4 regions of the Promicromonospora sukumoe genome follow, and region 3 is predicted to be linked to each of the others. Evidence: riboswitches for the same ligand, from Rfam matches in the RefSeq annotation. Region 3 holds a riboswitch; each other region holds the start of a gene.

Region 1 (7,402 bases), on a different contig from region 3:
CGGCCAGCAGCGTGGACTTCCCGGCGCCGTTCGGGCCGAGCAGGGCGACCGTCTCGCCGTCGGCGACCTCCAGGTCGATCCGGACGTCGCGCTCGGGCAGGTGCGCGGAGAGGGAGAGGCTCACAGGGCGCTCCGGCTGCGTCGCGTCAGGCCGATCACGAGCACCGCCACCGCGACCAGCACGAACGACAGCGCGACGGCGGCGTCGGGGTCGGTCTCGCGCTGCAGGTAGATCTCCAGCGGCAGCGTGCGCGTGACGCCCTGCAGGCTCCCCGCGAACGTGATGGTCGCGCCGAACTCGCCCAGGCACCGGGCGAAGGACAGGACGGTGCCGGACAGCAGGCCCGGCCAGACCAGCGGCAGGGTCACCCGGAACAGGACCGTGGTGGGCCGGGCGCCGAGCGTCGCCGCGACAACGTCGTACCGGGTACCGGCCGTGCGGACGGCGCCCTCCAGGCTGATCACGAGGAACGGCAGGGCCACGAAGGTCTGCGCCAGCACGACGGCGGTGGTGGAGAAGGCGATCTGGATGCCGGCCACCTCGAGCGACTCGCCGAGGAGCCCGCGCCGGCCGAACGTGTACAGCAGCGCGATGCCGCCGACGACGGGCGGCAGGACCAGGGGGATCAGGACCAGCGACCGCAGCAGGTCGCGCCCCACGAAGCGGGCGCGCGCCAGCACGAGCGCCAGCGGCACGCCCAGCACCAGGCACAGCAGGGTGCTCACCGTGGAGGTCCGCAGGCTCAGGAGCAGGGCCGCGACCGACGACTCGCTCGTGATCAGGGTCCAGAAGTTGGCCCAGTCCACGCGGGCCGCCATCGCCGCGAGGGGGAGCACCACCAGGAGTGCGCCCACCGCCGCGACGACGGCGACCCAGCGGGGGATCACGGGGCCGCGAAGCCCGCGTCGGCCAGCACGGCCTGCCCGTCCGCGCCGAGCACGGCGTCGACGAACTCCTGCGCGAGCTCGGGGTGCTCGCTCTCGCCGAGGGAGGCGATGGGATACACGTTGACGGCGTCCTGCGACTCGGGGAACTCGATGCCCTCGACGTCGTCACCCGCACCGCGGACGTCGGTGACGTAGACCAGGCCCGCGTCCGCCTCGCCGGTGATCACCTTGTTCAGCACGTCGGTGACGCTCTGCTCCTCGCTCACGGGGGAGAAGCTGAGGTCGGCGGCCGTCTCGACGCGCTCGGTCGCCGCCCCGCACGGCACCTCGGGCGCGCAGACCACCAGGTTCAGGTCGCCGGCCAGGTCGGCGAGCGAGGCGACGCCCGCCGGGTTGCCCGGCGGGACCGCGATCATCAGGGTGTTCGACGCGAAGTCGGTCGGGGCGCCCGCGAGCAGGTCGTCCGTGACGAGCTTGTCCATGTTCGCCGTGTCGGCCGAGGCGAACACGTCCGCCGGGGCGCCCTGCTGGATCTGGGCGACCAGGTCGGAGGACCCGGCGAACGACAGTTCCACCTCGACCCCCTCGTGCGCCGCCTCGAAGTCCTCGGCGATCTGCTCGAACGTGCTGGTCAGCGACGCGGCGGCGAAGACGGTGAGCGTCTCCGGCGCGGCGTCCCCGTCCCCGGTCGCCTCCGACCCGGCCCCGGCCGAACCTCCGCACGCCGTCAGCGTGCCTGCCACGAGCAGCCCTGCGGCCACGGCCGGCACGAGAGTCCTCAGCCCTGTCTTCCTGTTCATGCGGAACCCCTCTGGTCCTCGGTCTCGATCACGACGTTCGTCGACTTGATCACTGCCACCGCCACCGACCCTGGCTCCAGCCCGAGGTCGCGCACGGCCTCGCTGCTCATCAGCGACACCACCCGGAACGGGCCGCACTGCAGCTCCACCTGCGACATCACGGCGTCGGACCGGATCTCGGTGACGAGGCCGACGAAGCGGTTGCGCGCCGAGCTGCGCAGCCCCGGCGGTAGCCGCGGCGGGGACGCGTGGTCCCGTGCCACCATCGCGACCTCGTAGCCGTCGACGACCTTGCGCCCGGACTCGTCCGTGCGGGCGCCGAGCAGCCCGCGGTCGATCCAGCGACGCACCGTGTCGTCGCTGACGCCGAGATAGGCGGCAGCGTCGCGAATCCTCATGTGCGGCACGGATGGGACGGTAGCACCGCTTTCACGACTTGATAAAGGCACATGACCCGAATCTGCGGAATCTTGGTGTCCGCATACGGCGCCCGGGAGAGAATGGACCCATGAGGATCTCCGCACGAGCCGACTACGCCGTCCGGGCAGCCGCCGAGCTGGCGGCTGCCGACCACGACGGACCTGTCCGCGCCGAGGCCCTGGCCCGGGCGCAGGACATCCCGCACCGCTTTCTCGAGGGCATCCTGAGCGACCTGCGTCGCGACGGCCTCGTCACCAGCCACCGCGGCGCCGGCGGCGGGTACCGCCTGGCGCGGCCCGCCGACTCGATCACCATCGCCGACGTGGTGCGCGCCGTGGACGGGCCGCTCGTCTTCGTGCGGGGCAACCGTCCGTCGGACCTGGAGTTCCAGGGTGTGGCCGCGCCCCTGCTGCACGTGTGGGTGGCGCTGCGCGCGAACGTGCGCGCGGTGCTGGAGGCGGTCTCCCTCGCCGACCTCGTGAGCGGGACGCTGCCGGACGAGGTGCGCGAGCTGACCGAAGGCGAGTCGGCCTGGTCCAACTCCTGATTTCACAGTGTGGTCGGGGAGCGGCCTAACTCCGAGCGGACCAAGGGCTTTCACCCCGCTTTCTCGTGCGTACTTATCCGACCTCTGAGATGATAGTTGTTTCCGACCGGGTTAGGTGGTTACCTTGACGCGGGCCTGATTTTGCATGGCCTCGCGTCGTATCCCCCCGGACCTGGAAGGTCACGACCATGAGAACCCTGATCCTGCTGGCGCTCGTAGGCCTCGGCGCCCAGCTGGTGGACGGAAGTCTGGGCATGGCCTATGGCGTCACCTCCACCACGCTGCTGCTGGCCATCGGCACCAACCCGGCCGCCGCGTCGGCCACCGTGCACCTCGCCGAGATCGGCACCACCCTCGCCTCCGGCGCCTCCCACTGGCGCTTCGGCAACGTCGACTGGAAGGTCGTCGCCAAGATCGGCATCCCGGGTGCCATCGGCGCCTTCGCCGGCGCCACGTTCCTCTCGTCGCTGTCGACGGAGATCGCGGGACCGGTCATGTCGATCATCCTGCTCGTGCTCGGCCTCTACGTGCTGCTGCGCTTCACGGTGCAGGGCCTGCCCACTCGCTCGGACAAGCCGCTGCGCAAGCGGTTCCTCGCCCCGCTCGGCCTCGTGGCCGGCTTCTTCGACGCCACCGGTGGCGGCGGCTGGGGCCCGGTCGGCACGCCCGCGATCCTCGCGAGCGGCCGCCTGGAGCCGCGCAAGGTGATCGGCTCGATCGACACCAGCGAGTTCCTGGTGGCCGTCGCCGCCAGCATCGGCTTCTTCGTCGGCCTGTCCGGCGAGGGCATCGACTACACCTGGGTGCTCGCCCTGCTCATCGGTGGTCTGATCGCGGCGCCGATCGCGGCCTGGCTGGTTCGCCTGGTGCCTCCGCGCATCCTGGGCTCGCTCGTGGGTGGCGTCATCGTGCTCACCAACTCGCGCACGCTGCTCAACAGCGACTGGATCGCGGCCTCCGACGCCGTGAAGACGCCGATCTACGTGTTCATCTGGCTCGCGTGGGCTGGCGCCGTCTTCTGGTCCGTGCGGGCGCACCGCAAGGCCAAGGCCGAGGAGGACGCCGTGAGCGAGAAGCCGGAGGCCGATAGCGTGTCGGCATGACGTCCGACCAGGTAGCGGTGATCACCGTCTCCGACCGCTGTGCCCGTGGCGAGGCCGAGGACCGGTCCGGTCCCACGGCGGCGCGGATCCTCCGGCAGGCGGGGTTCACCGACCTGGTCACCCATCTGGTACCCGACGGCGTCGAGCCGGTCCGTGACGTGCTGCGGACCGCGCTCGACGCCGGCGCTCGTCTGGTGCTCACCACGGGCGGCACGGGCATCACGCCCCGGGACCTGACGCCCGAGGGCACGCGCGAGGTGCTGGACTACGAGGTCCCGGGCGTCGCCGACGCCGTTCGCCAGCGCGGCACCGCCGCGGGGATCCCGACCGCCGCGCTCTCGCGCGGGCTGGTGGGCGTGGCCCGCGGCGCCGACGGGACACGCGCGCTCGTGGTGAACCTGCCCGGCTCGTCCGGGGGCGTGAAGGACGGACTCGACGTCGTGCTCGGCCTCTGGCCGCACGTCCGGTCGCAGCTCGACGGCGGCGACCACCCCGCCCCGGCGCCGGCTTAGCCCGGCGCCGGCCTGGCCCGGCCGGACGCGTCAGCCGCGCGGGTCAGCCCTGCGGGTCAGCCGCCCGCGAAGGGCGGGAGCACGTCGACCGTGACGCCGTCCGGGACGGGCGTCTCGTCCGCCGTCGTGCGGGCGCCCGCGACGAGCAGGGCGCACTTCGGCAGCACCGCTTCCAGGGCCGGGTGGGCCGCGGTGAGGGCACCGCGGAGGGCGCCGACCGACGTCGGGCCGTCGAGCTGTTCGGTGGCGCGGCCTGCCGCCTCCCGGGCGCCCGCGAAGTAGCGGACCGTGATCACTCGGCACGCACCCAGTCGCCCGACTTGCCGCCGGTCTTGCGCTCCAGGCGCACGTCCGCGAGCGAGACGGACTTGTCGAGCCCCTTGACCATGTCGATGACGGCGAGGCCGGCGACCGCGACGGCCGTCAGCGCCTCCATCTCGACGCCCGTGCGGTCGGCGGTGCGGACGGTCGCGGTGACGGCGACGCCGTCGTCGGTCACCTCGAGGTCCACCGCCGCGCCGTGCACGCCGATCACGTGCGCCAGCGGCAGGAGGTCCGGCGTCTTCTTGGCGCCTGCGATGCCCGCGATGCGCGCCACGGCGAGCACGTCCCCCTTGGGGACGGCGCCGTCGCGCAGCGCCCGGACGACGTCGGGGCCGCACCGGACCAGGCCGGAGGCCGTCGCGGAGCGGATGGTCGGCTGCTTGGCGGTGACGTCGACCATCCGGGCCTGGCCGCGGTCATCGAGGTGCGTGAAGCTCACGGCACCAGGGTGTCACGTCCGGTCACCGGGCAGCACGAGCACAGGGCAGCACGAGCACCGGGCGGCACGGCCGCCCGGTAGGTTCTCGTCTCAGACAGCGGTGCGGCGCGCGGCGATCCGCAGGGCCGCACGGTGCGCACCCTTTGCGGCGATCCGCTTGGCGAACACCGCGGTTCCGGCCGCGACGGCCGCGAACACGGTCGCCTGCAGCAGGTCCAGCTCCGGGTCGTCCGGCTTGTTGGGCGCGTCGTTTCCGGTCACGCCCTTCCAGATCATGCTGACAGCCTTCTGGGCGACCCAGCCGGCCGCGATCGTCAGAGCGAGGGTGCCGACCTTCTCGCCGAGTGTCTGTTCCGTCTCAATCTGGGCCATCTCCACACCGTAGTCCTCGACGGCCGACTAGGCTGCATGGAAACGACAGGGGAGCGCCCCGACGGCGCTGAGAGTGCGGATCACCGCAGACCCTTGAACCTGATCCGGTTGACACCGGCGGAGGAAGTCGGAGGCACGATGTTGCGTCTTTCCGGTGCCCACGGGGGCACCATCCCTACTGCTGCGGCCGCGCTGTCCGTGGCCCTGCTGCTCGCCGGGTGCTCCGGCGGGTCCGGCTCGGGCGACGACTCGTCCGCCGCGGGCGACACCGTCACCCTGGTGACCCACGACTCCTGGGCGCTCGACGAGAAGCTGATCGACCAGTTCGAGCAGGAGTCCGGCACCACGGTCGAGGTCAGCGCCGCCGGCGACGCCGGGACCCTGGTGAACCAGCTCGTGCTGACCAAGGACGCCCCGCTCGGCGACGCCGTCTTCGGCATCGACAACACCTTCGCGTCCCGGGCGCTGGAGGCCGGCGTGGTCGAGGAGTACACCCCCGCCGACCTGCCCGAGGGCGCTGAGCAGCTCGGCGGCGCGCTCACGCCCGTCGACCAGGGCGACGTCTGCGTCAACGCCGACGAGGCGTGGTTCGAGGAGTCCGGCCTGGAGGTGCCGACGACCCTGGAGGACCTCGCCGACCCGCAGTACAAGGACCTGCTCGTGGTGTCCAACCCGGCGACGTCGTCCCCGGGGCTCGCGTTCCTGCTGGCGACGATCGGGGCGTTCGGCGAGGACGGGTTCGAGGACTACTGGACTTCGCTCGTGGACAACGGCGTCAAGGTCGCGGACTCCTGGGAGGACGCCTACTACGTGGACTTCTCGGGTGCGGGCGAGGGCGGCGAGCGTCCGCTCGCGCTGTCGTACGCGACGTCGCCGGCGTTCACGGTGACGGAGGACGGGTCGGCGTCGACCACGAGCGCGCTGCTGGAGACCTGCTTCCGGCAGGTCGAGTACGCGGGCGTGCTCGCCGGGTCCGACAACCCCGAGGGCGCCAAGGCGCTGGTCGACTTCCTGCTCACGAACGACGTGCAGGCCGCGCTGCCCGAGTCGATGTACATGTACCCGGCCGACCCGGCCGTGGAGCTGCCCGCCGACTGGCAGCAGTTCGCGCCGCAGGCGGAGGCCCCGTTCCAGGTGGACCCCGCGGACGTGAGCGAGCACCGCGACGAGTGGATCGAACGGTGGACCGAGACGGTCGTGGGCTGAGCCGGAGGCGTAGCGCAGGGTGGGGGCCGAGGAACGAGGCACCCGCCCGGAGCGGAGCCGCAGGCTCAGCCCACCAAAGGCAGAGCTTGAGCCTTCTGAGGCACGGGCTGCGGCCGGCGCCCCTCCTGTGGGGGGTGGCGGTCGCGGTCCCGCTCGGCTTCCTCGCCGTCTTCTTCGCGTGGCCGGTGGCCGCGCTCGTGGTCCGCGGCTTCGTGCCCGACGGCGCGCTCGACCTCACCGGCTTCGCCGAGGTGCTGTCGCGTCCGCGCACGTGGCGCCTCGTAGGCCTCACGCTCACGCAGGCCGTGCTCGGCACCGCGTTCTCGGTGCTGCTCGGCCTGCCGCTCGCGTACCTGCTGTACCGGCGGTCGTTCCCCGGGCGCAGCCTGGCGCGCGGGCTCGTGACCGTGCCGTTCGTCCTGCCCGCCGTGGTGGTGGGCGTCGCGTTCCGGGCCCTCTTCGCGCCGGGCGGCACGCTCGGGTTCCTCGGGCTGGAGGAGTCGCTCGCCGGGATCGTCGTCGCGCTCGTGTTCTTCAACGTGTCCGTGGTGGTGCGTACCGTCGGCGGGCTGTGGGAACGGCTCGACCCCCGCGCGGAGGAGGCCGCGGCCTCGCTGGGCGCGGCGCCGGCCCGGGTGTTCCGGACCGTCACGCTGCCGTCGCTCGCGCCCGCGATCACCTCGGCGGCGTCCGTTGTCTTCCTGTTCTGCGCCACGGCGTTCGGGGTGGTGCTCGTGCTCGGCGGCGTGCGCTACGGGACCATCGAGACCGAGATCTGGACCCGCACCACC
Region 2 (7,402 bases), 1.0 Mb from region 3:
CCGTAGAGGCGGTCGACGATCACCTTGGCGAGCAGCCCGCCGAGCAGGATTCCGGAGACGAGCTGCATGCCGAGTCGCAGCGCGAGGATGTCCTGCCCGAACCAGCCGAACCGGAATGCCGACCACACGAAGACCAGGCCCGCGCCGAGCAGGCCCGAGAGCGCGTAGACCCCCCACCCGAACTGGCGGTAACGGGTGAGCGCGAACGGGAGCTCGCTGCCCGCGCCCTGGATCGCGGCGGCGACCAGCAGGAGCGGCCCGACCGGCGAGCCCAGGAAGACGACCTCGACGACCGAGGCGATCACCTCGGCGATGATGCCGACGAAGGGCTTGCGGATGATCGCGATCGCGATCGGCGCCACGAGGAGCCAGCCACCCAGCAGCACGTGCTGCGCCAGGTCACCGGCCGGTCCCATCGCGACGGCGAGGCCGTTCCACGCCTGCACGAGCGCCCAGTACAGGAACCCGAAGACGACGCCGAGCATCACCATGAGCACGATGTCGCGCAGCGGCAGCCGCGACGGGCGGCGCTCCGTCGTCTCGCTCATCGGGTGCCGCCCGCGTGGCTCGGGCTGTTCACCGAGAGGGTGAGGTGGCTGGTGACGTGCTGCACCGTGCGGCCCGCGAGGACCCAGCCGGCGAAGGCGCTGGCGAGCACGCGGCCGGCGTCGCCCTCCAGACGGGTGACGAAGTGCTGCGAGCCGTGGAACGTCCCGTTCTCCTTGGCCAGGTCGATCGCGGCGTAGATGTCACGCATGTGGTCGGGGGTCACGTCGGCGCGGACGTCGTCGGCCAGGGGGTACAGGGCCCACTCCGCCGTGACGAAGCGGCCGGTGTCGCGGCCCTGCGGCACCTCGGTGACGCGCGGTCCCGCGCCGCCGGGCAGCTCGCAGACCACCTCGCCGGGGCAGCCGCGCGACAGGTGCACGGTGATCGCGGCGTGCTTGCCCGACGCCGCGATCCCGGCGGTCAGGTCGGTCACGTACCGCAGCAGGTCGGCCTCGGCGCCGCCCACGTAGGTGCTCACGTCGCCGGTCTCGACCACGAGGCCGGTGGTGTCGGCGTCGCGCAGGGCGCCCAGGATCACGTCCACGTAGTCGTCCGACATCACCGCCGCGGTGATCCGGGCGCCGACGCCGAAGCGCATCGGGTCGCCGCGCAGCTCGGCTGTCTGGTCGGTGGTGGCTTCGGTGGTGGCAAGGTCTGCCATCGGGGTGCTCCCTGTCCGTCGGATCTCCGTCGGCACAGGAGGACGGGCGCCTGACGGCCCCACGTCCTGAGTCGCTTCCTGCGCCGGCATGATCCGGATCAGGTTCTACGGTCGGAGTTGAGTACTCCCTCTCAGCCCGGCATACCGGACTCCCGTGCACTGCGCTCACCGTAACAGCAGGGGCGCGCACGGCCGCCAGGCGTCCGCTCGCTAGCATCGGCGCATGCCCGACGACGCCACCGCCGTCCCCTCCGCCTGGGGCGAGCTCACCCGTGCCACAACCACGCTGACCAGCGGCGAGACCCTGATTCACGACTGGTACGACACCTCTGCGGCCGACGTCGCGGACGGCGACCCCGAGCTCATGCTCCGGGCGACCGACCCCGATGCGGCCGCCGCCCTGCTGCCCCGCGTCGCGGCGTTCTTCGCGGACCGGGCCGGCTGGCACCGGCGTGCGACCGACGCGGTCGTCGCGGAGTTCACCACCGGTGAGCCGACGGCGGACGACCTCGCCGAGGCCGCCGACGACCTCGTGCTCCAGACGGTCGAGGTGCTCCCGGAGGGCGACGTCGTGCTGCACCTCGACGACTCGTGCGGCAAGCACTTCCTGGACGGATACTGGCCGGCGGTGCGGTTCGACGCGAAGGACGCCGTGGCGGAGGTCAGCGTGGAGGCGTGACGGACCACCCGTGCCGATGAATTCGGGCGCCGTTGCCCGTCAGTCACTGCACGACCGCCGAGAAGAACGGACAGTGCGATGACCGAGCTGAACCCAGAACGTGCCCGCCGGGCGATCGTCGAGCACACCGGGCGCCTGGCGGACTCGGCCGCCGCGGCAGGGCCCGACGCCGCCGTGCCGACCGCCCCGGAGTGGACCGTCACCGACCTGGTCGCGCACGTGGGCCAGACGCAGCACTGGACCGCGGAGATCATCGAGCGGCGCGTCACGGACCCGGCCGACATGCCCACGGAGGTGCCCGACCTGCCCGGCGACCCCGACAAGTGGCCGGAGTGGCTGGCGCAGTCCGCGGTGCGGGTCGCGAGCGCGTTCTCCGACGAGGCGCTCGACGCCGAGATCTTCAACGCCGCGGGCGACGACCGGTCCGGGGCGAGGTTCTGGCTGATCAACGTGCTCAACGAGGCGGTCGTGCACGGCTTCGACGGCGCGGGCGCGGCTCATGCGCAGGGCGCCACGGACCTGCCCCAGATCGACGCCGGTGTCGCGGCCGAGCTGATCAGCCACCACCTCGCGATGCTCACCTCCCCCACCTGGGCGATGCTGCGGCCCGAGTCCGCCCAGGCCATCCAGGGCACCGGGCAGACCCTCCGGTGGCTGGCCACCGACACCAGGGACGGCAACGGCGCGTGGTTCGTCGAGCGGCGGCCCGACGGCGCGACGTGGGAGCGCGGGAACCGGCCGGCCGACGTCACGGTGACGGGTCCGGCGGGGACGCTGCTGCTCACGCTGACGCGGCGGGTGCCGCTGGGTGCGGGCGGCGCCGGTGCCGGCTTGGGCGGTGCCAGCTTGGGTGGTGTCGGCGTCGAGGGGGACGCCGAGCTCGTGCGGCACTGGCTGGACAACACGGCGCACATCGCCGACTGAGCTAGGCGCCGTCGGGCGTCACCGCGTCCAGGATCGCGTCCCACGGAAAGTCCGCGGCGTCGTCCCCGGGCTCGTGCGGCTCGCCCGGGCCGATGACGACGTCCACGCCCCACTCCTTGAGCGTGGCCAGGCTGCCCGGGTAGGTCGGATGCCCGGCGAACCGCGTGCTGGTGCAGGGCGCGGCGACGATCGGGATACCACGGCCGACCTGTTCGACCAGGCGGGTCAGCACGTAGGTGTCAGCGATCCCGAGCGCCCACTTGGTGATCGTGTTGTACGACGCCGGGGCCACGACCACGGCGTCCGGGTCAGGCAGCGAGTACCCGACCGTGGTGTGGAAGCCGGTCCGCACCGGCCGGCCCAGGACGTCCGCGATCTGTCGCATCGCCTCGGGAAAGGTGCGCGCCGCCTGCTCGGTGGCGAGCACGTGCACGTCCCAGCCCCGCTCGACGGCCCGCGGCAGGAGCTGGGTCGGCACCTGCCGGGTCGCTCCGGCACCGGTCACGACGACGTAGAGCACACCCAGGGTCATGGGTCCCGAGGCTAGACGGTCACACCTGTGGAGCGGGTGCCTCTCCCCGCGCGGCAGCGACGGCGACACGGATGCGCTCGGCGAACTTTCGTGATCCGTAGCAGCGGACCGTGAACTCGTGGCCGCCGGCATGTACGACGACGAGGCTGGTGCCGACGCCGAACCTGGTGGTGACCTCGTCGACGTCCACCAGTGGGATGACGAAGTCGACAGGACCCTCGTGAACCGAACGGTTCATGCCGTTCGCATGGAAGTGATACTCGGTGGGCGTCAGCGTCACGCGCCCGCCGACCCAGAGTCCTCGGTACATGGCTCGAAGCGGGGCGAGCGCGGGCTCGACGACCCGGCCCACCCCGGCCGCCCGGACATCGAAGAGGGCGTTGGCGAGGCGGGAGTCGATCGCGTCAGGGATCACGACCCCCGACAGTAGGGCAGGGCCGGCGCGCCGGACAGGATGAAGAAGAAGCGCGAGCGCAGGAACTCAGCCGGCGTCCGCTGTCTTCCTGAGCTCGATGAGGTCTTCGAACGTGCGGACCAGGACGGCGCGCCGGGCCTCCTTGAACGCCGGGGAGGGTTCGAGCCCGTCGATCGAGCCGTCCCAGATCTCCAGGAACTTCGCCTTCCACGCCTCGATCGTCGCGACCTCCGGCAGCAGGACGCCGACATAGTCCAGCCGGGCGAGCACCGCCAGGAGCTCGAGGTTCGCCGGGACGGCCACGCCCCAGTACTCGTCGGGCTCCACCCCGACCGGGTCGCCGGCCATGGCCTCGGCGACCTCGGTGGCGAGCTGGTCGGTGAGGCGCGCCAGGTGGTCGGCGGCTGCGTCGTCGTCGAAGTTGCCCGGACCCCAGGTACCCACGGAACTCTCTCTCGGTCGTCGTTCGCTGACCGGGCAGTTATACCGCGAGTCGCTCGCTCAGCACGGACACGCCGTCGCCGTCCAGGTCCTGCAGCGCCGCGCGCCGTCCGGCCATCGCCATGACCAGCGAGAGCAGCGGACCGTTGGCCACGGGACCGTCGCCCGTCCGGAACTCCGCGTCGGTGGCCGTCAGCCGGAGCCCCTTGACCAGTGACCTGCTGTTCACCGCGAAGTCCTTGGACGCGAAGAATGTGGCGACCAGGAGCAGGCCCTCGGCGTCTGGCTGGTGCTTCAGACCCAGGGGCCGGCGGATGTCCTCCGAGTGCACGATCAGCTCGCCGAGCCCGGCCACGCTCTCCTTGCGAGGAAGCGCGATCGGCCCTGCGGCGGCGTAGCGCTCCAGGGTCTCCGGGTATGCGTCACCCCGGAACTCCTCCAGGCGGCGCTGGTTGTGCAGGTCGGCGTCGAACCGGGCGCCCGCGATGCTGCGCAGCCAGCCCCAGAAGGTCAGCCCCGAGGCGGCGCCCAGGTGCGCGACGACGTCCTCGACGTCCCAGTCACCGCACAGCGACGTCGTGCGCCACTGCTCGGGCGTGAGCGTGCGCAGGTCGTCGACGAGCGCGGCGTGCTCCCGCACCTGGATCTGGGACGGTCGCGTCATGGCGGTCAGTCTAGGGAGCGGGTGATCCCGCTTCGCGCTGCCCACCTCAGGTGACACGAAACACGGGCCAGCCGATCTCGGTACGCCACCGAGCGGGATCGCTCGTGTCACGAGGGCCGACGACGTAGACCTCGCGTACCGGCCCGGCCACCGACATCGCGTTCTCCACCACCCAGGTCCCTAGTTGCCCGTACGTGACCTCGATGCCGTCGTGCTCGCCGACGTGGATGGTGACGGCCAGTTCCGCGGCCGGCAGGATCACGGGGTGTACGCGTCCTGTGCGGGGTGGCGCGGCGGTCGGCAGGTAGACGATCGAGTGACCTCGTTCCTGCTCGAACAGGGCGTTGTCATAGGTGCCGCCCGGCGGCCCGGTCACGGCGGGACCGACGGCCGCCTCCAGCTCGGCCATCGCGCCCGCGTACCAGGACTCGACCTCACGATGTCCGACGACGGCCTCCACGGCTGCGACCGTCCGGGCGGGCTCCGCGCGCAGCTGGACGTCGATCGGTGCCGGGTCGGGCCGGAGCAGGCGCCGTAGCGACACGACCGCGGCCCGCGTGCGGTCAAGGACGTCCTCGAGGCGTTGCAGGTGGTCCGCCACCAAGGCCGCCCGGACACTCGGGTCGGGGGTCCGCAGGATCCGCTGCACGTCGCTCAGCGGTACGTCGAGCTCGCGCAGCCGGTGGATAACCTGCGCGGTCGGGATCTGCTCGACGCTGTAGTAGCGGTAACCGGTGGTCTCGTCCACCACGGCCGGTTCCAGCAGGGCTGCGTCGTGATAGCGACGCAGGGTCCGCACGCTCAGGTGGGTCAGCCGCGAGAACTCCCCGATGGTCAGCACCCGCTCATTCTGAACGCTCCCCCTGGGGGAGAGTCCACCGCTTGACCCTCCCGCGCCGGGACGCCACACGGTGGGCTCATGACACAGCACACCGAGATCCCGTCCGACCTGCTCCCGGCCACCGTGCGCGACTTCCTCACCGCGCACATCGCCTACGACGCCGACACCGCCTCGTCGTTCCTCACCGAGGACGCGGTGATCGTCGACCAGGACCAGACCTTCCGCGGCCGAGAGGTAGTTCACGCGTTCCTGCGCGACGCAGGCTCCGAGTTCGAGTACACGACCGAGCAGATCGGCGCACGCCGCGTCGACGACACCCACTGGGTGGTCACCCTGCGGCTCGAGGGCACCTTCCCGGGTGGCATCGCCGAGCTCGACTACCGGTTCGCGCTGCGCGGCGCCCTGGTCGCAGAACTCGTCATCGCCAACCACACCGCCTGACCGAACAACCACCTCGATCTACGAAGGAGAGAGATGTCTATCCCAGATCGCGATCGTCTCGACGGTCGCCGGGCACTGGTCACCGGCGGCTCGAAGGGCTCGGGCAAGGCCGTCGTCGAGAGACTCCGAGCGATGGGCGCCGACGTGTACGTCACGGCGCGCACGATGCCCGACGGGTACGAGCGGCCGGACCGGTTCATCGAGGCCGACATCCTGACGGCAGAGGGCACCGACGCCGTGGCCGCTCGTATCGCCAAGGACGTCGGCACGCTCGACATCCTGGTGCACGTCGTCGGAGGCGCATCGACGCCGTCCGGCGGATTCGCGGTCATCACCGACGACCAGTGGCTCACCGAGCTGAACCTCAACCTCCTCGGAGCGGTACGGCTGGACCGGGCCCTTCTACCGGCAATGATCCGGGCTGCGTCGGGCGTGGTGCTCCACTTCACCTCGATCCAGCGCGAGCTGCCCCAGTACGACGCATCCTTGCCGTACGCAGCGGCGAAGGCCGCGCTGCGCACGTACAGCAAGGGCCTTGCCAACGAGCTCGCGCCGCGCGGCGTCCGCGTCAACGCGATCAGTCCCGGCGGCATCGAGACGGAAGCCTACGAACGGTTCGTGGACCGGATCGCCGAGGGCAACGGACTCACACGCGAAGCAGCCAAGCAAACGATCTACGACTCCCTCGGAGGAGTCCCACTGGGACGGTTCGCGAACACCGAGGAGATCGCGGACCTGGTCGGGTTCCTCGTGTCGGACCGCGCCTCGGCGATCGTGGGCGCCGAGTACGTGATCGACGGCGGCACCGTCCCGACCGTCTGAGCGAGGCACCGGCTCCGAGGGGCCGCTCCCGAACGGCTCAATCCGCCGGCACAGCCTCCACCCCAACGGGTGGCGGGCCGTGTCGGCGGTACGACACGTGCTGATGCCTCACCAGCCGGGCCAGGCAGACACCCCGCTGACTACCACCCGGAGTACGAGCGTTACCGCAGGTCAACCGGCACTTGGTCTGGTTAAGCGACCAGACCCAAACCGGGGTGATGCTCAGACGTTGAACCTGAACTCCACCACGTCCCCGTCCTGCATGACGTAGTCCTTGCCCTCGATGCGGGCCTTGCCCGCCGCCTTCGCCGCCGCCACGGACCCGGTCTCGACCAGGTCGTCGAAGGAGATGACCTCGGCCTTGATGAAGCCACGCTCGAAGTCGGTGTGGATCACGCCGGCGGCCTGCGGCGCCGTCCAGCCGCGGTGGATG
Region 3 (7,402 bases):
TGAGGCCGGCAGTGGGCGGTGCGGCCGACTGCACCGAGATCGGTCAGTTGAGCTGAGGCTTGCTGGCCCTGAGATCGGTCACCTGCATTGACATCGGTCGGTTGCCTTGAGATCGGTCCGTCGTCGGACCGGTCTCGATGCAGCCGACCGATCTCATGTGCGGACCGCGATCGGGCAGGCCGCCGGGTGCGGTCGGCGGGTGCTGTCCGCAGGCGCGGTGCTGCCCGGCGGTGCACGGTGAGGCTGACCGTGCAGAGCGCGATCGACGGTGCACGGTACGGCCGACTGCACCGAGATCGGCCGGTTGCGCTGAGCCATGCCGACCCTGAGATCGGTCACCTGCATGAGATCGGTCGGCTGCCTTGAGACCGGTCCGACGATGGACCGATCTCAAGACACCCGACCGATCTCACCTGCGGACCACAATCAGGAAGGCAGCCGGGCGCGGTCAGCAGCGCGCGGCGCAGCCCGGCAGCGCCCGCTGCGGTCGACTGCACCGAGATCGGTCGGCTGCGCTGAGCCATGCCGACCCTGAGTTCGGTCACCTGCATGAGATCGGTCGGCTGCGTTGAGATCGGTCGGCTGCGTTGAGATCGGTCCATCGATTGACCGGTCTCGATGCAGCCGACCGATCTCACGGGGCGATCGCGGTCGGCAGTGCGCGGGGCGGACATCGGCGGCCGGGCGGCGTCCGCGGTCGACCTTCGGACGACGCCCGCTCCCCCACTGGTCGGGCGGTCCGGGCAGCGGCGTCGAACCGATCTAACGTTGAACCGGAATCAGCCGCGAGCAGCCCCGCGAGGGCCCAGGTCTTTACACAGAGCCCCGAGATAGCGACAATTCACCCGTCGAGTTTCGATCGCCCGGAGGTTCAACGTGGTACTTCCTCGCTTCAGCCCGCTCAAGCTTGTCGCCGGCGCGGCGGCCGCCGCACTTGCCGCAGGTGTCCTTGCCGTCGCCCCTGCTGTCGCGGCACCGGCCGACGTCGGCAGCCCCGCCGTCGGCGCCCTCGCCAACGCCGCACCCGGCACCCTCGGCGCCAGCGCCGACGCCGCGCCCAGCGCCCTCGCCGCCAGCGCACCCGCGGACGACGTCGCCGCCCAGACCACAGTGCGCCCGAGCCTCGTGCTCGACCGGGACTTCCCCGACCCTGACGTGTCCAAGTTCGGGAACACCTACTACGCCTACGCCACCAACCAGGGCAAGAACCTGCCCTGGGCCAGCGCGCCCGACCCGGACGGCCCCTGGACCTTCCAGTCGTCGGACGCCCTGCCGACCCTCGGCGCGTGGGCCAAGACGGGACGCACCTGGGCGCCCGACGTCTCCCAGCGCGCCGACGGCAAGTACCTGCTCTACTACACGGCCTGGCACAACTCCTCGGGCCGGCAGTGCATCGGCGCGGCGCTGGCCGACTCCCCCGGCGGCCCGTTCGTCCCCGTCGGCAGCGATCCGCTGATCTGCCCGCTGGAGGCGGGCGGCGCGATCGACGCGTCGAGCTTCGTCGACAGCGACGGCACCCGGTACCTGCTCTGGAAGAACGACGGCAACGCCATCGGCGCCACCACCTGGATCCACGTGCAGCGCGTCGCCGCGGACGGCCTCACCTTCCAGGGCGGCGCCACCCAGGTGCTGCGCAACGACCGGGCCGACGAGGCCGGCATCATCGAGGCGCCCGTCGTGACCAAGGTGGGCAGCAAGTACGTGCTGTTCTACTCGGCCGGCCCGTACAGCACCAACCAGTACGGCACCAACTACGCCGTCGCCGACTCGATCACCGGGCCGTACACCAAGGCGTTCCGGTTCCTCATGACCACCGACTCGCTCGACGGCGCCGTCGGCGGCCCCGGCGGTGCCGACGTATTGCGCGACGCCGGGGGCGACAAGCTGATCTTCCACGGGCACCGGGACGCGGGCGGCCGTGGCATGTACGTCGCCGACCTCGGCTGGGCGAACGGCAACCCCGTGGTGCGCGGCAGCCGGGTGCGCTACGAGGCCGAGCGCGGCACGCTGACCAGCTGCTCGGTCCGGGAGAACGCGGCCGGGGCGTCGGACGGCAAGGTCGCCGCGTACATCGACCACGCCGACAGCTCGGTCAGCATCGGGTCGATCTACGTGCCGACGTCGGGCAGCTACACGCTCCACGTGGGCTACGCCAACGGTTCGGTGGAGACGGCGTCGCACACGGTGACCGTCAACGGGACGTCCGCCGGGTCGGTCAGCTACCCGATCACCGGCTGGGACACCTGGCGGCAGGCGAGCAAGGACATCACCCTGCAGGCCGGCTGGAACACGATCCGGCTGGGCAAGGGGACGGCGTTCGCGGAGCTGGACTACATCGAGGTCGCGTAGGCCGAGAGATCGCGGATGCCGCCGACCCGGTGACCGCGCAGCCGAAGTGCGCGACAGCCCAGCGATCGGGCCCGGAACAGCCCTTGTTCCGGGCCCAATCGCTGGGCTGTGGCGCACATCGGGACCGGCGCCGCTACATACCTCCACGCACCGCCCGGCCCGCCGTGATGTATCTTGACGTCGAGATACTCGACGACGAGGAGTTGCCATGGCCGACTGGAACCCCGGCGCCTACCTGCAGTACACGGACGAGCGGTCCCGCCCGTTCACGGAGCTGGTCGCCCGCGTGCCCGGGTCGCCGGCCACGATCGTCGACCTGGGCTGCGGCCCGGGCCACCTCACCGCCGTGCTCCGCGCCCGCTGGCCGCAGGCGCAGGTCACCGGCGTGGACGCCTCCCCCGCGATGATCGCGCAGGCCCGCGCCGCCGACCCCGCCACGGAGTACGTGCTGGCCGACCTCGCCACCGACACGCACACCGCCGACCTCGTGATCAGCAACGCAGCGCTCCAGTGGGTCCCCGGGCACCGCGACCTGCTCACGACGCTCGCGGACCGCGCCGCGCAGACCTTCGCCTTCCAGGTGCCGGGCAACCACGACGCGCCCAGCCACCGGCTCCTGCGGGAGGTCGCCGCCCGTGCGCCGTACGCCGACGCCGTCGGGCCGGTGGAGCGGCGGGCCACCGCCGACCCCGCCGAGTACCCGGAGCTCCTGGCCCGGCCGGGCTGGGCCGTCGACGCCTGGGAGACCACGTACACGCACGTGCTGCACGGGCCGGACCCGGTGCTGCGCTGGATCTCCGCGACCGGCGCCCAGCCCACGCTCCAGGCGCTGGAGGCGAAGGACCCGGCCCTGCGCGCCCAGTTCGAGGAGGAGTTCGGGGCGGCGCTGCGCGAGGCGTACCCCGAGCACGCCCACGGCACGCCGCTGGCGTTCCGCCGGGTGTTCGCGGTCGCGACGCGCGCCTGAGACCCGCGTCTGAGACCCGGGCCGACGGCGGCCGCGCGCCCAAGCCCGGCCAGGCCCCAGGCCTCAGCCCTTCTGCGTCACCCGGGCCTCCAGCCCGGCCAGCTCCGCGTCGACGTACTCCCGGGTCCGCTTCCCCACCAGGCCGCCGACCAGCCACGCCAGCGAGCCGGTCTGGGTGATCGCGAGCGTCACCTTGGACCGGCCGTCCGGCAGCGGCTCGACCAGGTGCTCCGCCTGCGTGGTCACACCGGGCGCCTCGGTGATCCACGCGAAGTGCCGCGGCGGGTCCCACTCGTCCATCAGCCAGACCGCGAGCGGCAGCTCCGGCTGCTCGATCCGCACCTGGGTGCCGACGTCGGGCGGGTTGGGCCCGTCGATGATCTCGACCGACCGCATGGACGGCGTCCAGTCGGGCATGTGCTCGACGTCGGACAGGACCGCCCAGACCTCCTCGGGGGTCGCGTCGATCTCGGCGGAGGTGCTGTAGTTCGGCATCGGTGCTCCTGTCCTCGGGTCGGCGCCGTCGGCGGCGTCACCCCCTAGTCTCGGCCCGAACGGGCGGCGTCGGCCAGGTGGGGCAGGTGCTGCCCTGCTCGAAGAAGAGGTACTCGTGCACGGAGGAGACCTCGAACGCCCGCAGCATGCGGGCCCGTTCCTCCGGGGAGACCCAGCGTGCGGCGTCGTCGGCCAGGCGGCGGGCCTGGCGGGTGGACTCCTGGAAGCCCTCGTCGCCGTAGGTGCCGATCCAGGCCGCGTACGGGTGGCCGGCCAGGCCGCCGGGGCGGTGGCGGGCCTGGTCCACGAGCACGCTCCCGACGTGCGCGTACAGCCAGTAGCAGGGCAGCAGCGCGGCGACCGTCTCCGCGTAGCTGCCCGACGCCGCGGCGTGCAGGTGGCCGGTGTAGGCCGCGGTCACGGGCGAGGGCTCGACGGCCGCGATCTCGCCCGCGGCCAGCCCTGCGTGCGTGCCCAGCCAGTCCCGGTGGAGCGCTGTCTCGACCTCCAGCGCCGAGACGGACGACCGGGCGAGGAAGCCCTGCGCGGCCGGGTCGGGTGCGAGCTGGGCGGCGCGCGCCAGGACACGCGAGTACTCGCGCAGGTACGCGGCGTCCTGGGCGAGGTAGAACGCGAAGGACTCGGCGGGCAGCGAGCCGTCCGCGAGCGCCCGGACGAACGGCATGTGGTCGACGGCGTCGCGCCAGCCTGCGATGCGGTCCCAGGCCTCCTCGGTGAAGGTGCGGACGGCGGCCGGGCCGGCCGGTGGAGCGGCGTCGGCCAAAGCCTCGACGGAAGTCGAGGCGGAGACGGGGACAACAGAAGAAGTCACGATGGACATCCCTTCGCCAGCATGATCTGGATCAGGTTCGACGGGTGTGGTCTCAGCCCCGGTCGGGGCACCCCGTGTCACGTGCGGCAGAGGCTACCGGAACGGGCCGGTCGTAGGCTGCGGCCATGACAGACCGTCCGATCCGCATCGGTGTCCAGCTCCAGCCCCAGCACGCCGAGTACTCCCAGCTCCGCGACGCGGTGCTCCGCGCCGAGGACGCCGGCGTCGATGTTCTCTTTAATTGGGACCATTTCTTCCCGCTGCGGGGCAACCCCGACGGCAAGCACTTCGAGTGCTGGACCATGCTCGGCGCGTGGGCCGAGCAGACCGAGCGTGTGGAGATCGGCGCGCTCGTGAGCGGCATCGGCTACCGCAACCCGGACCTGCTCGCGGACATGGCCCGCACGGTCGACCACATCTCGGGCGGGCGGCTGATCCTGGGCCTGGGGGCGGGCTGGTTCGAGAAGGACTACGACCAGTTCGGCTACGAGTTCGGAACGCCGGGCTCCCGCATCGCGAGCCTGGCCGACGCCCTGCCGCGTATCAAGTCCCGGCTCGCGGCCGGCAATCCCGCGCCCACGCGGGAGATCCCGATCCTGATCGGGGGCGGCGGCGTGCGCAAGACGCTGCGGATCGTGGCCGAGCACGCCGACATCTGGCACGCGTTCGGCGACGCGCAGACCCTGACGAGCAAGTCGGCGATCCTCGACGAGCACGGCGCCGCCGTCGGGCGGGACACCGCCACGCTGGTCGAGCGGTCGGCCGAGGCCAAGGGCACGCCCGCCGAGACCGGCGAGGCGCTCGTCGAGGCCGGGGCGACCCTGTTCACCGTCGGGGTCACCGGGCCGGACTACGACCTGTCGACCGCCGAGGAGTGGATCGCCTGGCGCGACACGCGCGGCTGAGGCTCGGGCTCCGGTTCCTCGGAGCCGACGACGGCGGCCTGGCCCAGCCGCAGCGCGCTGTTCACCAGCCCGAGGTGGCTGAACGCCTGCGGCGTGTTGCCGAGGTGCTGTCCGGTGCGCACGTCGTACTCCTCGCTGAGCAGTCCGACGTCGTTGCACAGCGTGAGCAGCCGTTCGAACAGGGCGACGGCCTCCTGCACGCGGCCGGTGCCGTGCAGCGCGTCGACCAGCCAGAAGTTGCACACCAGGAAGGTCGCCTCGGCCCCGGGCAGGCCGTCCACCTTGTCGTCGGCGTCGTTGTGGTACCGCCGCACGAGCCCCTCCTGGCCGAGCTCCCGCTGCACGGCCTCGACGGTGCCGACGACGCGGGGGTCGTCCCACGGCAGGAAACCCACCTGCCCGATGAGCAGCAGCGCCGCGTCCAGGCCCTGGGACCCGTAGAACTGCGTGAACGTGTTGCGCACCGGGTCGAACCCGTTGGCGCACACGTCGGCGTGGATCCGGTCGCGCACCTCGCGCCAGTGCTCGACGGGCTCGTCCACCAGGCCGTACTTCTCGACCGCCCGCACGACCCGGTCGAAGCCCGCCCACGCCATGACGCGCGAGTGCACGAACGCGCGGCGCGGGCCGCGCACCTCCCAGAGCCCGTTGTCGAGGTCGTCCCAGTGCTCCTCGAGGTGCTCCAGCAGGGCGCGCTGCAGCCGCCAGACGTCGTCGTCCTGCTCCAGCCCCGCCTCGCGCGCCTGGTGCAGGACGTCCAGCGTCTCGCCCCACACGTCGATCTGGAGCTGGCTCGCGGCGTCGTTCCCGATCCGCACGGGTGCGGAGCCCTCGAAGCCGGGCAGCCAGTCGAGCGTGTACTCCGGCAGACGACGACGCCCGTCGAGCCCGTACATGATCTGCAGGTCCGCGGGGTCGCCGGCCACGGCCCGCAGCAGCCACGCCCGCCACTGCCGGGCCTCGTCGATGAACCCCGTGCCGATCAGGGCCTGCAGCGTGAGCCCGGCGTCGCGCAGCCAGCAGTACCGGTAGTCCCAGTTGCGGCTGCCGCCGAGCTGCTCGGGCAGCGACGTCGTCGCCGCCACGATGGCGCCCGTCGGGGCGTAGGTCAGCGCCTTCAGGGTGATCAGGGACCGGTGCACGGCGTCGGACCACGGACCCGAGTAGCTGCACCCCTCGAGCCAGGTGTGCCAGAAGTCCTCGGTGTCGCGCAGCGCCGCGTACGGCTCGACCGGCTCCTGGGTCTCCAGGTGGGACGCGTGGTAGTTCAGGACGAACGGCACCCGGTCGCCGGGCCCCACCGTGAACTCGGCGCGCAGCAGCGACCCGTCGCTGACCCCCTCGTGCGACATCGGGACCACCGAGTCGATGCGCACGGAGTCCGGGCCCGCCACGGCGCGCAGCGCGCCGCCGTCCTGCGTGATCCAGGGGACGATGTTCCCGTAGTCGAACCGCAGCCGCAGCTCCGTGGTCATCCGCACGCTGCCGCTGATGCCCTCGACGATCCGGACCAGGTCGGCCTCGTCGCCGCGCGGCGGCATCAGGTCGATCAGCCGCACCCGCCCCTCGGGCAGGTCCCACTCCGTCTCCAGGATCAGCGTGCCGTCCCGGTAGCGCCGGCTGGTGCACTCGCCGCCCGCCGTCGGGCCCAGCCGCCACGACCCGTGGCGCTCGTCCCCGAGCAGCGCGGCGAAGCACGCCGGCGAGTCGAACCGCGGCAGGCACATCCAGTCGATCGATCCGTCGCGGCCGACCAGGGCCGCCGTCTGCAGATCCCCGACCAACCCGTAGTCCTCGATGCGGCGCGTCACGGGACCACCCTAGGTTCGGCGCGACCGGGTGACCACCACCCCG
Region 4 (7,402 bases), 310 kb from region 3:
TTCGGCGCGAGTCGCGACGGCGGAACGGCCGACGTCGGGACTGCGGAGGCGGGGCGTCTGCTCGACATCCGCGAGCCCCACCGCATCCCGCCCGGACCCGCTCACGACGCGGCCGCCGTCCCGCCCGAACCCGTTCACGAGGCGCTCCCGTCCCGTCCGAACCCGCTCACGACGCCGCCCCCGTCGCCGCCCGCGACCGGGCCTCGGAACCACGCCCAGCCCGCGCCTCCGCCCACGCCCGCGCCAGCTCCCGCGCCGCGGCCGCCGGGTCGGGCCGTCCGCAGACGGCGGAGACGACGGCGCTCCCGGCCGCCCCCGCCTCGTGCAGCGCGCCGACGTCGTCGGCCCGCAGTCCGCCGATCGCCACGCAGGGCAGGCCCGTGGCGGCCGTGACGTCGCCGAGCCGCGCGAAGCCGATCGCTGGGCGGGCGTCGGACTTCGTCGCGGTGGGCCGCACCGGCCCGACTCCGAGCAGGTCGACGGTGCCCGGGGGCAGGCCGGCCGCGTCCTGCGCCTCCTCCGGCGTGCTGACGCTCAGCCCCAGGTGCCGGTCCGGGCCGAGCAGCCGCCGCGCCGAGACGGGGTCGAGGTCGCTCTGGCCCACGTGGGCGCCGTCGGCGTCGATCGCGAGCGCGACGTCCACCCGGTCGTCGACCACCAGCGGCACGCCGCGCGGCCGGAGCAGGGCGACCAGGGCGCGGCCGAGGTCGACGAGCTCGCGGGTCGTCGCGCCCGGGTCGCGGAGCTGGACGGCGGTCACTCCGCCGCCGACCGCCGCGCCCACGGTGGTGACGACCCCGGCGGGGCCGCCGCACTGCGTGGTGTCGGTGACGAGGTAGACGGTCGGGTCGAGGAGCCGGGCGCTCACGCCTTGGCCCGCGCGGGCTCGGCCCCGGCCTCGGCGGTCGACGCGGCCCCTGCCGACGCGGACCCGTTGGAGGCAGCCGGCTCGTTCACCAGCCCGGCGCCGAACCCGACGGCCTCGGGATCGACGTCGAACATCCGGTCGACCAGCTCGACGGCGAAGCTGCCGGGCGTCGTCGACGTGGTCCGGTCGGCGGCCACGCAGAGCCAGGCGGTCGCTGCCGTCGCGGCGAGCAGACGGTCCTCGGTGACGGCGGCGCACGCCGCGACCAGGGCGCCGAGCGAGCAGCCGACGCCGGTGACGCGCGTCATCAGGGGCGTGCCCGCCTGGATGCGCACCACGCGGTCGCCGTCGGTGAGCAGGTCGGACGCGCCGCTGACGGCGATCACGGCGCCGGAGGACCGGGCCAGGCCGAGCGCGACGTCCCGCACGCCGTCGGGCGTGTCCAGGGAGTCGACGCCGCGGCCGCCGGAGCCGCCCGCGAGCGCCTGGATCTCGGACGCGTTGCCGCGGACGACGGCGGGGCCGCGGGCGAACAGCTCGGCGGCGAGCCGGGTGCGCAGCGGCAGGGCGCCGATGGCGACGGGGTCGAGCACCCAGGGCACGCCGGCGGCGGTGGCGCCGTTGACGGCGGCCCGCATGCCGTCGGCCTGGCCGCCCTCGACGGTGCCGAGGTTGATCAGCAGGCCGCCGGCGGCGCCGGCCATGACGGGCGCCTCCTCGGGGTCGGCGACCATGGCGGGCGCGGCGCCCGCGGCGAGCAGGACGTTCGCGGTGAAGTTGGTGACCACGACGTTGGTCACGCAGTGCACCAGTGGGGCGGTGTCGTGCACCGCGGTGACGACCGACGCGACGGCGTCGGGCAGGACGGAGCCCATGAGGCGTTCCCTTCGCTAGCACTACCTAGATCAGGTTCCACGGGTGCATCTCAGCCGGGCGGATGCCCGGCGCCCCGCGCCAAGTGGGCCCACCCTAGTCGCGGACGGCGTTCGTCCGAAACCGTCTCCGGGGGGTGGGGTGCTAGTTGGGCTCCGGCGGCCCTCCACCACGAAACAGCAACGATGGTGCGCTTCTACCCAGCGATTACGCCCGGAAACAGGCCAGTTCCGGGCGCAATGACTGGGTAGAAGCGCACCATCGCCGACCGCTCGACCACCGCACGCTCAGAGCCGCGTCCACGCCTCGCTCAGCACACCCCGGAGGATCTGTTCGATCTCGTCGAACTCCGGCTGCCCGACCGTCAGCGGCGGGGCGAGCTGCACCACCGGGTCGCCTCGGTCGTCGGCGCGGCAGTACAGGCCGGCCTCGAAGAGCGCCGGGGTGAGGAACCCGCGCAGCAGCCGCTCGGCGTCGTCGCCCGAGAACGTCTCCCGGGTGACCTTGTCCCGGACGAGCTCGATCGCGTAGAAGTACCCGGCGCCGCGCACGTCGCCCACGATCGGCAGGTCGTGCAGCCGCTCCAGGGTGGACCGGAACGCGGGCGCGTTCTCCTTGACCCGCCCGGTCAGGTCCTCCTCCTCGAAGAGGTCGAGGTTCGCCATGGCGACCGCCGCGGACACCGGGTGCCCGCCGAACGTGTACCCGTGCGCGAACGTCGTCGACCCGTGGGCGAACGGCTCGTACACCCGGTCGGAGACCAGGCAGGCGCCGATCGGGGAGTAGCCCGACGCCATGCCCTTGGCGCACGTGATCATGTCGGGCACGTAGCCGAAGTCGTCGCACGCGAAGATCGACCCGATCCGGCCGAACGCGCAGATCACCTCGTCGGAGACCAGCAGCACGTCGTGCCGGTCGCAGATCTCGCGCACCCGCTCGAAGTAGCCGGGCGGAGGTGGGAAGCAGCCGCCGGCGTTCTGCACGGGCTCGAGGAACACGGCCGCGACCGAGTCCGGCCCCTCCGTCTCGATGAGCACCTCGATCTGGTCGGCCGCCCACCGGCCGAACGCCTTCGGGTCGTCGCGCAGGTCCTCGGACGCCCGGTAGATGTCGGTGTTCGGCACCTTGAACGCGCCCGGGACCAGCGGCTCGAACGGCGCCTTGAAGCCCGGCACGCCCGTCACGGACAGCGCTCCGTGCGTGGTGCCGTGGTACGCGATGTTCCGGGAGATCACCTTGTACTTGCCCGGCCGGCCCTGCAGCTTCCAGTACTGCTTGGCCAGCTTGAACGCCGTCTCCACGGCCTCGGAGCCGCCGGTCGTGAAGAACACGCGGTTCAAGTCGCCCGGCGCGAGGTCGGCCAGGCGTTCGGCCAGGTCGATCGCGGGCGGGTGCGCGAACGACCATAGCGGGAAGTAGGCGAGCTCGCCCGCCTGCCGCGCCGCGGCCTCCGCGAGCACCCTGCGGCCGTGCCCCGCCTGGACCACGAACAGCCCGGAGAGCCCGTCGATGTACCGGCGTCCGGCGGCGTCCCACACGTGGTGGCCCTCGCCGCGGACCAGCGTCGGCACCCCCGCGTCCCAGGCGGACTGCCGCGTGAAGTGCCCCCAGAGATGCCGCCGGGCGGCGTCGTCCCGCGCGGTGCCGCGCGGCGTGACGTTCGCCCCGCCGGGCACCGCCCCGGGCGCCTCACCAGGCGCGCCCCCGGGCGCCCCACCAGGCACGGACACAGAGCTTCCGGTCATCGTGATCCCCCGTCGTGGAGCGGCGTCGCGGCTGACCCGACCAGGCTATGGCGTGTCAGACGCACAGGTCACCCGAGGGACCTGTATGTCTGACACGGCGAGCGCCGCCGCGGCAACACTCACCGCCGGCTCGTCCAGTTGAAGACCGCCCACCCCGTCACCAGCGCGCCCACGGTGACCAGCGCCGTGGCCGTGACGGCCTGGATCGGGCCGATGAGCGACGCGTCCAGCGCCACCTGGACGGTACCGATCAGGGCGTACACCCCGGCGAAGACCGTGATCGCGGACAGCGTGCCGTCCATCAGCCGACGCCGGGACCGCTCCCGCCGGACCTCCGCCGCGCGCTCGCGGTCGCCGTGCAGCCGTTCGAGCGCCGCGAGCCGGGCCGCGATCGGCTCCTGGAGCAGCTCGCGCAGCCGTTCGGTGACGCCGGCGGCCTGCTGCTCGAACCGCGACGCGTGCAGGAGCTGGTTGAGCATCCGCGACTCCAGCGCGGAGGCGAGGAACGTCGGCGAGGTGATCGTCGTCAGGGTGGTGCGCACCTCCGAGGCGAACTCGTGCAGCCGTAGCTGCTCGCGCGTGAGCCGCTCCTTGCGGTCGGCGAGGTCGGCGCCGTTGTTCACGTCGTGGTCGGCGAGCATGGTCGCGACGATCCGCAGGTGGTCGGCCAGGGTGGCGTTCCAGGCGCTGAACAGCCCGTTGAGGCTGGCCACGAACTCGGCGAGCGAGCCGTACTGGGAGATCTTGAAGTGCGCCGTCCCGACCAGAGCCACGGTGGTGGAGTTCGTGGCCACCGCGACGACGTCGCCCAGGTGCCGCACGCCCTCCAGCAGCACGGGGTTGCGCTGCCGCAGGGTCCAGTCGCACAGCGTGGCGGTGCCGTAGGACACGGGCTGCAGCAGCACCTGCGAGCCGAACGCGGCCAGCATCTCGTCGCCCATGTTGACCGGCGTCCGGCGTTCCGGGGGAGCGGCAGGGCCCTGCCCCCGGCTCGCCTCGTAGACGGTGGTGACCACGTGGGCGCGCCCCTGGGCGATCTCGGTGCCCCGGCGGACCAGGTCCGCCGTCGCCCGCTGGAGCAGGTCGGCCAGGTCGAAGAGGCGTTCGGGCGGGAGCGCGCCGCCCGGGTCGACGTCGACGGGCGAGCCGTCCAGCGCGATCCACCGCACCCGGATGTCGGCGTGCAGGTTGGACAGCCGGAACCGGGCGTCGCGGACCTGCTGCGGCGACTGGTCGCGCGACGAGTACCGGAACCGCACGTAGTGGTTGCCGAACTCGGTGAACCGCACGTCGCAGGACAGCTCCGCGATGAACGTCCCGTCGGGCTGCTCCAGGCGCACGTTCGGCATCGACAGCGACGCGCCGCCGTACGGGCGGGCCGCCCGGTCGACGCTCGCCCAGACGTCGTCCATCTTGAGGCGGCCGCGCACGGCGAAGGCCTGGACGCCCAGCAGCTCCGGGCGCTCGTCCCGGTGCGCGAGCCGCCGGATGGCGGTCACCGCGGCGGCGGGCCGCACGTCGCGCAGCCCGAACGGGTAGATGTAGACCGTCCGCAGCCGGTCGAGCGTGAGCCAGGTCGCGTCGAGGTTGCGGTACAGCTCCGTCAGGTGCATCCGGTAGGAGCGCAGCTCGCTGGCGAGGATGTAGTTGAGGTGCCGGTCGGTCTCGGCGGCGCGCAGCCCGTCCAGCGCGGGGCCCAGCCGGGCGGGCTCGCCCGCCATCGCGTCCGACGCCGCCCCCGCGGCCTCGGCCAGCGCGCGGAAGTACCGGACGCGCGTGACGGCCTGGGGCACCAGGGCGCGGCGGAACGGCGACGTGGGGTCGGGGATCGCCCGGGCGGCCTGCAGCAGCTCGCCGCACCGGTCTCCGGCTCGCCCGGCGGCGTCGGCCACGCGGAGCAGGTCGCCCGCGCTGCGGGCGGCGGCCGTGTGCATCTGGGTGATCAGCGTGCGCAGCAGCACGGCGACGGCGTCGCCCTCGGCCCGGCAGACGTCGTCGGGCGCGCGGTCCCGGCAGGTCTCCCAGGTCTCGACGAAGGCCCGCAGCGGCACGATGATGCGGCCGTGCCGGAACGTGTACTGCAGCGCGTCGCTCGCCTGCGACCACAGGTACACCCCGAGCAGCGCGGCGGCCCGCGGCCGGTCGACGACGGCGGTCAGCGCCGCGGCGGTCTCCGGGCCACGCGGGTCGCCGGTCACGGGATGACGGCGGTTGGGTGCGTCGCCGTCGTCGCCCATGTTCCAGCGCGACGCCGCCCAGATGGCGCTGACGTCCACGCCGATCTCGCGCAGCTGCCGGGCGACCCGCGAGTCGCCGTCCGCGGCGGACCAGGCCTCGGTCTGGAACATCGAGGTCAGGCTCTCCGCGAGGGAGGACGGGCCGTGCGCGTGCAGCTCCCGGAACCCAGGGACGGACGAAACCGACATGCCACCAGGTTAATGATGAGTAACCGATGTTTCAACGAATCACCATGTAGGCGGCATGGGGTGAACGTCGGGTGGCCGTCCCGGGGGGAGCCGCGCGCGGCTTCCCTGGCTGTCAGACAGGTGTCGTAGTCTCGGTCCCGTGAGCATCGTTCCGCACATCGTTGGTGTGCTCGTCCTGCTGGTGGGCGTCCTGGTCTCGGTCGGTCTGCACGAGCTGGGGCACATGATCCCGGCCAAGAAGTTCGGCGTGCGCGTCAGCCAGTACATGGTGGGCTTCGGCCCCACCCTCTGGTCGCGGACCAAGGGCGAGACCGAGTACGGGATCAAGGCCATCCCGCTCGGCGGTTTCGTGCGCCTGGTCGGCATGATGCCGCCTGCCCCCGAGGGCACGAAGCGCAAGAAGGGCTTCTGGAACGAGCTCGTCGCGGACGCGCGCGACGCGTCGGTCGCCGAGGTGCGGCCCGGCGAGGAGCACCGCGCGTTCTACAACCTCTCGACGCCCAAGAAGCTCGTGGTCATGTTCGGCGGGCCGTTCATGAACCTCGTGATCGCCACGTTCCTGATGGCCATCATCCTGATCGGCTACGGCCTGCCCGCCGTCTCCACGACCGTGGCCCAGCTCTCCGACTGCGTCCCGGCGTCCGCGACGTCCAGCGCCACCGGCGACGACTGCGAGGGGCAGCCGGCCGCGCCCGCCGCGGCCGCGGGCCTCCAGCCGGGCGACGAGGTCGTCTCCTTCGGCGGTACCGAGGTCACCGGCTGGCAGCAGCTCGTCGGCCTGATCAACGCCTCCGCAGGCCGCGAGTCCGACGTCGTCGTGCTGCGCGACGGCGAGCGCGTCACGCTCGAGGTGACCCCCGCCGAGACCGAGCGCCCCGTCGTGGACGAGCAGGGCGCAGCCGTCCTGGCCGCCGACGGCACGCCGGTCACCGAGCCGGGCGGGTTCGTGGGCTTCTCCCCGCTCCAGGTCCGCGAGCCGCAGCCGCTGTCGCGTGTGCTGCCCGAGGTCGGCAACATGACCTGGCAGACGGCGACCATGGTCGCGACACTGCCGGTCCGCGTGGCCGAGGCCGCCACCCAGGCCTTCACGGCCGAGGAGCGCTCGCAGGACTCCGTGCAGTCGATGGTGGGCGTCGCGCGGATCAGCGGCGAGATCATGGCGCTGGACGAGGCCATCCTCGACCGCGTGATGATCTACCTCAGCCTGCTCGCGAGCCTGAACATCGCGCTGTTCGTGTTCAACCTCATCCCGCTCCTGCCGCTCGACGGCGGGCACCTGGTCAACGCCCTGTACGAGGGCGGCAAGCGGACCGTCGCGCGGGTACGCGGCGCCGCCGTCCTGCCCGGTCCCGCCGACGTCGCGCGCATGACCCCCGTGGCCTACGTGGTCTTCCTGATCCTGCTCGGCGTGGGCGGCGTGCTCATCGTGGCGGACCTGGTGGATCCCGTGCGGATCACGTGACGCCAGACACCATGTGCGTTTCGCACCT

Evidence for each region. Region 3 has a riboswitch for thiamine pyrophosphate ahead of FHX71_RS05265 (TenA family protein). Riboswitches for the same ligand answer to the same signal wherever they lie in the genome.
Region 1: another riboswitch for thiamine pyrophosphate. It lies ahead of FHX71_RS22810 (thiamine ABC transporter substrate-binding protein); the one in region 3 lies ahead of FHX71_RS05265 (TenA family protein).
Region 2: another riboswitch for thiamine pyrophosphate. It lies ahead of FHX71_RS00920 (YkoF family thiamine/hydroxymethylpyrimidine-binding protein); the one in region 3 lies ahead of FHX71_RS05265 (TenA family protein).
Region 4: another riboswitch for thiamine pyrophosphate. It lies ahead of thiM (hydroxyethylthiazole kinase); the one in region 3 lies ahead of FHX71_RS05265 (TenA family protein).

Annotation. Positions count from the first base shown of each region.
Region 1 is NZ_JACGWV010000002.1:1,269,516-1,276,917, reverse strand. Features, by position in the region: gene FHX71_RS22860 (sulfate/molybdate ABC transporter ATP-binding protein) at 1-124, opposite strand, end outside; gene FHX71_RS22855 (ABC transporter permease) at 121-888, opposite strand; gene modA (molybdate ABC transporter substrate-binding protein) at 885-1,688, opposite strand; gene FHX71_RS22845 (TOBE domain-containing protein) at 1,685-2,095, opposite strand; gene FHX71_RS22840 (RrF2 family transcriptional regulator) at 2,197-2,655, shown strand; gene FHX71_RS22835 (sulfite exporter TauE/SafE family protein) at 2,844-3,758, shown strand; gene FHX71_RS22830 (MogA/MoaB family molybdenum cofactor biosynthesis protein) at 3,755-4,270, shown strand; gene FHX71_RS22825 (MoaD/ThiS family protein) at 4,327-4,566, opposite strand; gene moaC (cyclic pyranopterin monophosphate synthase MoaC) at 4,563-5,033, opposite strand; gene FHX71_RS22815 (DUF4235 domain-containing protein) at 5,124-5,405, opposite strand; TPP riboswitch at 5,443-5,548, shown strand; gene FHX71_RS22810 (thiamine ABC transporter substrate-binding protein) at 5,544-6,611, shown strand; gene FHX71_RS22805 (ABC transporter permease) at 6,707-7,402, shown strand, end outside.
Region 2 is NZ_JACGWV010000001.1:185,958-193,359, reverse strand. Features, by position in the region: gene FHX71_RS00925 (ECF transporter S component) at 1-548, opposite strand, end outside; gene FHX71_RS00920 (YkoF family thiamine/hydroxymethylpyrimidine-binding protein) at 545-1,210, opposite strand; TPP riboswitch at 1,269-1,376, opposite strand; gene FHX71_RS00915 (hypothetical protein) at 1,434-1,889, shown strand; gene FHX71_RS00910 (maleylpyruvate isomerase N-terminal domain-containing protein) at 1,968-2,813, shown strand; gene FHX71_RS00905 (flavoprotein) at 2,815-3,345, opposite strand; gene FHX71_RS00900 (hypothetical protein) at 3,365-3,760, opposite strand; gene FHX71_RS00895 (DUF4259 domain-containing protein) at 3,827-4,204, opposite strand; gene FHX71_RS00890 (maleylpyruvate isomerase family mycothiol-dependent enzyme) at 4,242-4,865, opposite strand; gene FHX71_RS00885 (MerR family transcriptional regulator) at 4,912-5,706, opposite strand; gene FHX71_RS00880 (nuclear transport factor 2 family protein) at 5,785-6,147, shown strand; gene FHX71_RS00875 (SDR family oxidoreductase) at 6,181-6,969, shown strand; gene ychF (redox-regulated ATPase YchF) at 7,192-7,402, opposite strand, start outside.
Region 3 is NZ_JACGWV010000001.1:1,199,846-1,207,247, reverse strand. Features, by position in the region: gene FHX71_RS29945 (family 43 glycosylhydrolase) at 877-2,349, shown strand; gene FHX71_RS05275 (methyltransferase domain-containing protein) at 2,558-3,316, shown strand; gene FHX71_RS05270 (SRPBCC family protein) at 3,380-3,811, opposite strand; gene FHX71_RS05265 (TenA family protein) at 3,849-4,643, opposite strand; TPP riboswitch at 4,635-4,728, opposite strand; gene FHX71_RS05260 (LLM class F420-dependent oxidoreductase) at 4,769-5,548, shown strand; gene FHX71_RS05255 (glycoside hydrolase family 15 protein) at 5,494-7,359, opposite strand.
Region 4 is NZ_JACGWV010000001.1:893,228-900,629, forward strand. Features, by position in the region: gene thiE (thiamine phosphate synthase) at 167-868, opposite strand; gene thiM (hydroxyethylthiazole kinase) at 865-1,743, opposite strand; TPP riboswitch at 1,733-1,830, opposite strand; gene FHX71_RS04000 (aspartate aminotransferase family protein) at 2,029-3,486, opposite strand; gene FHX71_RS04005 (hypothetical protein) at 3,606-5,912, opposite strand; gene FHX71_RS04010 (M50 family metallopeptidase) at 6,052-7,374, shown strand.